DNA from 3 places in the Haloleucobacter ellipsoideus genome. Region 2 is predicted to be linked to each of the others. Evidence: riboswitches for the same ligand, from Rfam matches in the RefSeq annotation. Region 2 holds a riboswitch; each other region holds the start of a gene.
What was found. Region 2 has a riboswitch for thiamine pyrophosphate ahead of thiC (phosphomethylpyrimidine synthase ThiC). Riboswitches for the same ligand answer to the same signal wherever they lie in the genome.

Region 1 (3,251 bases), on a different contig from region 2:
TCTTCGTCAAGGTCACCCCCTCCAAGTCGAGCGCCATCGTCAACAAGCGCTCCGGCCTGCCCGAGAACGAGATCATCCGTCTCAAGGCGGAATGGAGACTGGTGCGGGCGGATGATGACAAGAAGATTCCGCTGGTGAAGGGTACGGCCAATGGCACGGCCACCATTGATGCCAGCTATCAGCGCTTCGCCAATTACAGTGCATCGCAGGATGCGGAAATCCGTGCCGCGCGTATCGTGACCGAGGCGATCAAGACCCAGCTCGTCGGCTATTTCCTGCGCCCGGCGCCTACGGGCAAATAGCCCATGGTTGCCGTGCGCCCCGGCGATGCCGAGGCGGTTCTTGCCCGGCGTGATCCGGGCAAGAATGTCGTGCTCCTTTTCGGCCCGGATATCGGCCTTGTGCGTGAGCGCGCCGATGCGCTGGTGCGCGCTGTCGTGACGGATGCCAGCGATCCCTTCGCCCTTGTGCGTCTGGAGGGGGATGAGCTGTCAGCCGATCCGCGCCGGCTGATTGACGAAACCAGCACCATCGGCCTGTTTGGCGGCGAACGGGTCATCCGGGTTCGGGCTGGCGCGCGCAATATCGTGCCGGCGCTCAAGCCCGTGCTGGAGGGGCCGCCCGGTGCGCTGGTGGTGGTGGAGGCCGCAGACCTCAAGCGGGGCGCGCCCCTGCGCAATCTGTGCGAATCCGCTTCCAACGCGCTCGCCATCGCCTGCTATGCCGATACCCAGCGTGACCTTGCCCGGCTGGTGGACAGCATGCTGGCGGAAGCCGGCCTGACCATAGACCGGGATGCGCGCGAGCTTCTCGTCTCCCTCATCGGGGGGGACAGGCTGGCCTCGCGCGGGGAAATCGCCAAGCTGGCCCTTTATGCCATGGGCAATGGCCGCGTGACGCTGGAGGATGTGCGCGTCATCATCGGTGATGCCTCCGCCCTTGCGCTGGATGATGTCGTCGACTCGGCCCTTTCCGGTGACACGAAAGGCGCGGTGGTGGCGCTGGCAAAGGCCTTTGGCGCTGCCACCCGGCCGGATGCGGTGCTGGGTGCCCTTTTGCGCGGGCTTTCCGCGCTTCACCACATGGCATTGCAGATGGAAGGCGGCCTGAGTGCGGACCGGGTGGTGGAGAAAGCGCGCCCGCAGATCCACTTTTCCCGCCGCCCCAAAATCGAGAAGGCCTTGCGCGCCTTTGGTGCGGAGCGGTGCCTGAAGGCCATGCTGGCGGTGGATGAGGCCATTCTTGCCGCCCGTCGCAATGCCGCTCTCGCCCCCGCGATTTGCGAGCGCACAGTCCTGCAGGTGGCGCAACAGGCGGCCCACCGCCGCGTCTAGCGCCTCTGCGGCAAGACTGCCCTTGCCGCCAGCCATCATGACATGAGATAATGCGGTTTCGGCCTGGGGTGCCGCACCGCGCGGCTGAGATCATACCCATCGAACCTGTCTGGATCATGCCAGCGTAGGGAGGTTGCCGATGAGCGCCAGCTTGTCGTCCCATTCAATATCGTCCCCCCTCTCCGCCCGGAAGGCGCGTCCGCGTGTCGCCATTGTCGGAGCCGGGGTCATGGGCTTGTCCATCGGCTGGCGTCTGGCCCAGGCTGGCTGTGCGGTGGAAATCTTCGATGCCGGCGTGGCCGGCCAGGGCGCCAGCCATGCAGCGGCCGGCATGCTGGCCGCCTGCGCGGAAGTGGAGCCGGGTGAGGAGCGGTTGCTGGATCTGAACCGCGCCAGCCAGAAGCTGTGGCCGCAATTTGCGGCGGATCTGGAAGCCGCCTCCGGCGAAAGCGTCGATCTGCGCACCGAGGGCATCATCACCGTGGGGCTGACTGCGGATGATGGCGCGAAGCTGCGCCACCTCTATACGCTTCAGCAGGCGCTGGGGCTGCCGGTGGAGTGGCTCAATCCGGCCGAGGCCCGTCGCCGTGAGCCGCATCTGGCCACGCGCCTTTCCGGGGCCATTCTCACGCTTGAGGATCATCAGGTCGATAACCGCAAGGTGGTGATCGCCCTGAAGGCGGCCCTCGGGAAGGCCGGCGTGGCACTGCATGAGCATTGCCCGGTGAGCCGGGTGGAGACGGAAGGGGGCCGGGTGCGCGGCATCATTGCCGGGGAACGGCAGGTTGCGGCGGATGTGGTGGTGCTGGCGGCCGGGGCATGGAGCCGGGGCGTGGAGATTGCCCCCGCGCCCGCATTGCCCGTGCGCCCGGTCAAGGGGCAGATGCTGGCGGTGCAGATGGACCCTGAGGCCCCCCTGCTGAACCATGTGGTCTGGGGGCCGGGCATCTATCTCACCCCGCGTCGTGATGGCCGCCTCATTCTGGGCGCGACGACGGAGGAGAAGGGCTTTGACACGCAGATCACGGCCGGCGGGCAGCTGGCCCTGCTGACCCATGCCTGGCGTGTGCTGCCCACCATCGAGGAACTGCCGATCATCGAGCAATGGGTCGGCTTCCGCCCGGGCAGCCGGGATGATGCCCCCATATTGGGGCCAAGCGCGGAGGTGGACGGGCTGGTCTATGCCACGGGCCACCATCGCAATGGCATTCTGCTGCTGCCGGTCACGGCGCAGGCCATTGCCCGTTTCGTGCTGGATGGCGTGCTGGATGATGTGGTGCAGCCCTTTGGCGCGGCCCGTTTCAACCGGCCGGCCGCGGCGGAATGCGTGTGAAGGGAATGTGAAATGGTGTCGCTGAAGGTGAATGGAGCCGAAGAGCAGCTTCAGGTGGCCACGGTGGCAGAGCTGCTTGAGCTGAAGGGCATGTCGCTGGACCAGAAGGGCATCGCCGTGGCGCTGAACAGCGCCGTGGTGCCGCGCCGGACATGGCGCGAGACCCGACTGAAGAATGGCGATGAAATCGAGATCATTACGGCCCGCCAGGGCGGTTGAGACAGGGCAGGACAAAACGTGAGCACGCAGAACGACCCGCTCGTGATTGCCGGGCGGACCTTCAATTCCCGCCTGTTTCTGGGCACGGCGGGCTATCCCAACCAGCAGGTGTTTCTGGATGCGCTGGAGGCTTCGGGAGCGCAGATGGCGACAGCCTCCATCCGCCGCATCTCCCTCTCCGGCTATGAGGAGAGCCTGACGGATCTTCTCACCGGCCGGGTGCATATCCTGCCCAATACCGCCGGCTGCCAGACCGCGAAGGACGCCATCCTCACCGCGGAACTTGCCCGCGAGGCGCTGGAGACGGACTGGGTGAAGCTGGAGGTGATCGGCGATCGCGAGCTGCTCTACCCGAATGTGGAAGA
Region 2 (3,251 bases):
TCATTCCGCTGCCGGAGGAGGGGCGACCTCGGGTGCAGCCTGATAGATTTCGCTGCCGCTCTCGCGGAAGCGCTGGGCCATGTCTGCCATGCCCTTTGCCGCCACATTGTCCGCCTCGGCCCGGGCAATGTCGCCGGCCTCGATCTTCAGCTCCTGCGAGATCTTCATGGAGCAGAATTTCGGTCCGCACATGGAACAGAAATGCGCCACCTTGGCGCCTTCCGCAGGGAGCGTTTCATCATGGAAGCGCTCGGCGGTCTCAGGGTCCAGAGAGATTGCGAACTGGTCACGCCAGCGGAAGGTGAAGCGGGCGCGGGAGAGGGCATCGTCCCGGATGCGTGCGGCCGGGTGGCCCTTGGCCAGATCGGCTGCATGGGCCGCGATCTTGTAGGAGATCACGCCGGTTTTCACATCATCCCGATCCGGCAGGCCCAGATGTTCCTTCGGCGTGACGTAGCACAGCATGGCCGTGCCAAACCAGCCGATCATCGCCGCGCCGATGGCGGAGGAGATATGGTCATAACCGGGGGAGATGTCCGTCACGAGCGGGCCAAGCGTATAGAAGGGTGCCTCGTGACACACCTTGAGCTGCTTCTCCACATTCTCGCGAATGAGGTGGAGCGGCACATGGCCGGGGCCTTCAATCATCACCTGGCAATCATGCTTCCAGGCAATTTCGGTCAGCTCGCCCAGCGTCTCCAGCTCGGCGAACTGCGCGGCATCATTGGCATCGGCAATGGAGCCGGGGCGCAGGCCGTCGCCGAGCGAGAAGGAGATGTCATAAGCCGCGAGAATTTCGCACAGCTCCTCGAAATTCTCGTACAGGAAGCTCTCCTTGTGGTGGGCCAGACACCACTTGGCCATGATGGAGCCCCCGCGCGAGACGATGCCGGTCACCCGGTCTGCCGTCAGCGGCACGAAGGGCAGGCGCACGCCGGCATGGACGGTCATATAGTCCACGCCCTGCTCGGCCTGCTCGATCACCGTATCGCGGAAGACTTCCCAGTTCAGGTCCTCGGCAACGCCGTTCACCTTCTCCAGCGCCTGATAGATCGGCACGGTACCGATCGGCACCGGGGAGTTGCGGATGATCCATTCGCGGATGGTGTGGATGTTCTTGCCCGTGGACAGGTCCATCACCGTATCGGCACCCCAGCGGGTGGACCAGACCAGCTTGTCCACCTCTTCCGCCACGCCCGAGGTGACGGCGGAATTGCCGATATTGGCATTGATCTTCACAAGGAAGTTCCGGCCAATCGCCATCGGCTCGATTTCAGGATGGTTGATATTGGCGGGAATGATGGCACGGCCACGGGCCACTTCCTCGCGCACGAATTCCGGGGTGATCTCGGCGGGAATGGCCGCGCCCAGTCCCATCGCCCGGTGGCGGGGATGCGCGCCACCATTGGCTGCCGCGAGATTCTCGCGGGCGGCCACATATTCCATTTCCGGGGTGATGATGCCGGCCCGGGCATAGGCCATCTGGGTGGGGCGCTTGCCGGGTCTGGCACGCAGGGGCTTGCGCCCCTCAAGGTTGAACTGCGGCAGGGCGGATTCCTGCCCCGCCTTCAGCCCGTTATCTTCCGGGCGAATGGCCCGGCCTTCCACTTCCTCAACATCCCCGCGCTCGCGAATCCATTTCGCGCGCAACTGGGGCAGGCCCTTGGTCAGGTCGATGACCGCCCCAGGATCGGTATAGGGGCCGGAGGTGTCATAGACACGCAGCGGCTTTTCCTCCGGATCAGAAATCGAGATCTCGCGCATCGCCACGCGGACATCCGGGCGGCCGGTTTCCAGATACACCTTGCGGGACTGGGGCAGGGGGCCAGTCGTCACTTTGAGCGACGAGGTGGAGGCTTCATCAAGCACTTGCGGTTCTCCTACAAGCTGGCTCGCGCGGACAGGCCGCGCGGCGGGCAAAGTGAGAGCCGGGATTCAAGCTACAGGAGGCGGGCACGACAGACGCGCAACGGTGCCGGGGACACAGTTCGCAAAGCCGCGCGGGTTCCGATCCCTTCGCCGGTATGACCCGGATCAGGTTCGAAGGGTCAACGCGGTGCCGGAAAGCCATATGGCGTTCAGGCGATGCGAAATCTCAGCCCCATCTCGGGACCCCCCTTGGAACAATGCGAGTGTGGGCTGAAGCGGAAGAGAAAGTCAACGCCTGACAGATGGCGGATGCATGAAACGCGCATATTAGCAGGAGATGGCGGAAAAGTGCTAAGGGAGGGCAGGCGGCCCCGGCCGCACATCTGTTTTTCAGGTTCTGCCTCACCATGCAGCAATATCTCGACTTGATGCGCCGTATTCTCGATGAGGGCGTGCGCAAGGATGACCGCACCGGCACCGGAACCTTCTCCATCTTCGGGCACCAGATGCGGTTTGATCTGTCCCGGGGCTTCCCGCTGGTGACAACGAAGAAGCTGCATCTGCGCTCCATCATTCATGAGCTGCTGTGGTTTCTCGCCGGCGATACCAATGTGCGCTATCTGCGGGAAAATGGCGTCAGCATCTGGGATGAGTGGGCGGATGAGAAGGGCGATCTCGGCCCGGTTTACGGGCACCAGTGGCGCTCCTGGCCGAAGCCTGATGGCGGGGTGATCGACCAGATCGCCGATGTGGTGGCGCAGATTCGCACCAATCCCGATAGCCGCCGCCTGATCGTCACGGCATGGAACCCGGCGGATGTGCCCAAAATGGCGCTGCCGCCCTGCCATTGCCTGTTCCAGTTCGCGGTGGCGGAAGGCCGGCTTTCCTGCCAGCTCTACCAGCGCTCGGCCGATGTGTTTCTGGGTGTGCCCTTCAATATCGCGTCCTACGCTCTGCTCACCCACATGGTGGCGCAGGTGACCGGGCTGAAGGTGGGGGATTTCATCCACACGCTGGGCGACGCCCATCTCTATAGCAATCATCTGGAACAGGCGCGCCTGCAGCTCCAGCGTCAGCCCCGCGCCTTGCCCCGTCTCCGGCTCAATCCCGCCGTGGATGACCTGTTCGCATTCCGCTTCGGGGACATCTCGATAGAAGACTATGACCCGGAGCCGGCTATTCGTGCGCCTGTGGCAGTGTAGTTCTTTCTGCCTCTACGTCTTTCTCCGGGCGTGCTCTTGTCATGAAGATGTGTCAAGCTGGCACAACGATGAACCGACTCTGAGGAGAATTCGATGTCCAACGCGGGAAGCCTTTTGGGTCAGTTGCTTGGTGCGGCGCTGAGCAATGGCGGCGTAAGGAACGGGCAGGCGAATTCTGCC
Region 3 (3,251 bases), on a different contig from region 2:
GGAGGATGCCAGAAGCTGAGGCATGGGGCAGGTGGATGAAGAAAAAGGCCGCGCCGTTGCCCCGGTGTGGCCTTTCTGTTTTCAGTGGTCCGTCGTTGTCAGCGGCCCAGATCCAGCCCCATTTGCCAGAAGTCCGCCTCCAGTCGCGTGGCCTTGGCGAAGATCGCGGCCAGTTCGCTGAAGCGCTGTTCTGTCATGGAGCGGGCGGCCAGTTGATCCAGATGGCGGCGCGCGGCAGAGGCCACACCCTGATAGGCCTCACCCGCATATTCAAGAATCCATTCCCGATAGGGATGATCTCCCGGCAATTCGCGTCCATTGGCGGTGAGCGCATTGCCAATCTCGGCATAGCCGATGACGCAGGGAGCCAGCGCCACATGCAGTTCGAGCAGGTCTCCGGCCGCCCCGCAATCCAGCACATAGCGGGTATAGGCAATGGTGGCCTGATGCTCGGGCGCAGCGGCAATATCGGCCGGGGAAAGCCCCCAGCGCCCGCACAGGCGCACATGCAGCTCCGTTTCGTTCAATATGCCTTCAAGGGCCGCCTGCGCCGCGCGGATATCCTCAAGCGTGCGGCTCTTGTAGGCCGCCAGCGCCCAGGCGCGGGAGAACTGGATGAGGAACAGATAGTCCTGCACCAGATATGTGCGGAAGGCGTCCTGCGGCAGGGTGCCCGCACCCAATTGGCGGACGAAGGAATGGTCCACATAGCTGCGCCAGTCATCCGCCGCCGCGGCTTTCAGACGGTCGAAAATGTCCATGTCTAGTTCTCGCCCTCATAGGCTGCATCGAAGAAATCACGCTCCAGACGGACAGCACGGCGGAAGAAATCGTGGCTCACATCAGCCTCCGCCGGCCCCACCCGGTCCAGCTCATCGCGCAGGAAGGCGACGAAAGCGCGGAAGTCCGGGTTGTCATGCAGGATGATCCATTCGGCATGTACAAAGCTGGCGGGCAGGGGCTGCTTCGCCTTCACCGCCCAGTCCAGATACAGCCCTTCCGCCACATTCAGGACGGAGAGCACCGCAGCATAGGAGCGGGTGGTGGCGGCTTCCTGCATGATGGCCTTGAAACCGGCGGTGGGTGCGGTGTCGGGTGTGTTGTTCCGGGTGGCCTCATCCACGCCCAGCGCCTCGAACGCGCGCAGGAAATAGGTGTTTTCCTCACTGGAAACCATGCCGGCAAAGCGGCCAAAGCGCAGCCGCGCCTCGAAACTGTCCGCCGTTGCCATGGCGGCGCCCAGCAGGGTGAGGAAACTGTCCAGAAAGCGGTGATCCTGCACCAGATAGCGTGCCATGACAGGGTTGGCGATGGAGCCGTCGAGCAGTTCCCGCACGAAGCGGTGGTCCACCGCCTGCGCCCACAGCTGCGCATTGTCCTGTCTCAGGGTTTCGGTGAAGCGCGCGCTCATGGTTTTCCTTCCTCAGCAAGGTGAGGCCGACGAGAAGGCGGGAGAAAGCCGGGCTGGCTGAAAAACCCCATCCCTTCGCCGGCATGATCCGGATCAGGTGCGAAGGGTCACCGCGCTGCAGGGCCAGCGGTCTCTCAGCCCCTTGGCAGGGCTCCCCTTGGTCTGGCTGTTGTAGGCAATCGCCCGGGCTTTGTCACCCGCCGCACGTTTGACCCGGGCTTTGGAGAATGGTTCCAGAATGCTGATTTTTCTGGGATTCCCGGCCATTCGCAAGCTGAAGGACGGGTCAGCCCCGGTGGGTCCGCCGCCATGCCGCCGGCGTTATGCCGCAGGCGCGGCGGAAGGCGCGGGTGAAGTGGGCCTGATCGGCAAAGCCGGCGGATGCCGCGATATCTGCCAGCGAAAGCTCTTCGCGCGTCAACATGTCCTGCACGCGCTTCATCCGCACTTTCATGTGCCACTGGTGCGGCGGCAGGCCGGTGGCGGCCTTGAAGGCATGGCTGAAATAGGACTGCGACAGCTCTGTCAGTTCCGCCAGTTCCTGCATGCGGATGTTGCGCATGCAGTTGTCCTCGATGAAGCCCTGTACCCGCTTGAGCTGCCGGGGGGAGAGAGCGGAACGGCGCGAGGACGGGGTGGGGCCCAGTTTCATAAGGTCAATGAACAGGGCCAGCATCAGCCCGTCACCATACAGGTCATGGCGGCTGTCCGGCTCCATGCACTCCTGCGCGATCAGGCGGGCAAGGCCATGGATGCGGTTGTCAGTGAAATCGAGCCGGGGAGTGGAGAGCACATCCTCATCGAGATCCTCGCCAAGGCGGCGGGAGAGGGTGTCAATATCGAAATGCAGGTCGAGATGGCGCAACTGGCCCGGTTTCTCGATGCGGGACCAGAGCGGCATGCCGGCGGGCACGAAGCTCATGTGGCGGGGCGCGCGGCTGGCGCTGAGATTGGTATCCGGCCCGGTCAGTCGTACCTGGGTGCCCGTTTCGCTCTGGTCGAGCACGACAAACAGGCGGGCATCGTGCGAGATATATTCCCCGCGCGCACCGGCCGCGCAGTGTACATGCCACACATCCGCAACCACGCCGTTCCAGCGCCGCCAGCGCAAATCCTCAAGGATTGTGATGCCTTCAATCGAGGAGGTCATGCGCGGTTGAAAGGTCATGTGCTGCATTCTCTGCGTTGCGCGCCTCCATCCGGTTGCGCGTGCCGTGTCCTGCCCAGAGTAGTTTTGAAGCGGTCCATTTCAGGCACAAGGCCTGTTCAATATGGAAATCCGATGCAATATCATGACAAAAATTGTCAAAGCGCAAGAGGAACAGACAATCCGTTCGCACAAGCCATTGCTATGAGGGCAGTAGTCGACGTCTGCAAGACCAGACTGTTACTTTTTAATAGTTCTTAATTGAGCGCAATGGCGTGCAGGTGATGACATGAACAAGATCGGCGATCCGCTAGACAGGCACTTGCTGCACAGGTCTGTGCTGTTCTGTGGCGTTGCCATGGGGGCAGTTGTGGGCGCGGCGATGATATCCGGGCCGGCCATGGCGCAGTCTGCCGGGCAGGCGGTCGATCAGAATGGCAATGTCATCGAGCTTCAGCAGGTCGATGTGGAGGGCGCGGGCGAAACCGCGACCGGCCCTGTCGATGGCTTTGTCGCGCGCATCACGCAGGCCGGCTCCAAGACCGAAACGCCGCTGATTGAAATTCCGCAGTCCGTTTCCGTGGTCACGCGGGATCAGATGGACGTGCGCGGCGTGCAGAATATCGGTCAGGCGCTGGATTATTCCGTGGGTGTGGTGGGCCATACGCTTGGCACGGACCCGCGGTTCGATTC

Region 1: it holds a riboswitch for thiamine pyrophosphate, as region 2 does, so the genes downstream of both, thiO (glycine oxidase ThiO) here and thiC (phosphomethylpyrimidine synthase ThiC) in region 2, are expected to answer to the same signal.
Region 3: it holds a riboswitch for thiamine pyrophosphate, as region 2 does, so the genes downstream of both, ACT6QG_RS05640 (TenA family protein) here and thiC (phosphomethylpyrimidine synthase ThiC) in region 2, are expected to answer to the same signal.

What each region holds. Positions count from the first base shown of each region.
Region 1 covers NZ_JBQWAR010000021.1:245,849-249,099, forward strand. Annotated here, with positions in the region: gene lptE (LPS assembly lipoprotein LptE) at 1-302, shown strand, start outside; gene holA (DNA polymerase III subunit delta) at 306-1,334, shown strand; TPP riboswitch at 1,389-1,482, shown strand; gene thiO (glycine oxidase ThiO) at 1,474-2,667, shown strand; gene thiS (sulfur carrier protein ThiS) at 2,680-2,886, shown strand; gene ACT6QG_RS15585 (thiazole synthase) at 2,905-3,251, shown strand, end outside.
Region 2 covers NZ_JBQWAR010000008.1:17,029-20,279, reverse strand. Annotated here, with positions in the region: gene thiC (phosphomethylpyrimidine synthase ThiC) at 1-1,869, opposite strand; TPP riboswitch at 1,994-2,129, opposite strand; gene ACT6QG_RS00490 (thymidylate synthase) at 2,277-3,071, shown strand; gene ACT6QG_RS00485 (tellurite resistance TerB family protein) at 3,165-3,251, shown strand, end outside.
Region 3 covers NZ_JBQWAR010000017.1:67,096-70,346, forward strand. Annotated here, with positions in the region: gene ACT6QG_RS05630 (GMC family oxidoreductase) at 1-19, shown strand, start outside; gene ACT6QG_RS05635 (TenA family protein) at 99-761, opposite strand; gene ACT6QG_RS05640 (TenA family protein) at 764-1,411, opposite strand; TPP riboswitch at 1,465-1,579, opposite strand; gene ACT6QG_RS05645 (helix-turn-helix domain-containing protein) at 1,698-2,579, opposite strand; gene ACT6QG_RS05650 (TonB-dependent siderophore receptor) at 2,848-3,251, shown strand, end outside.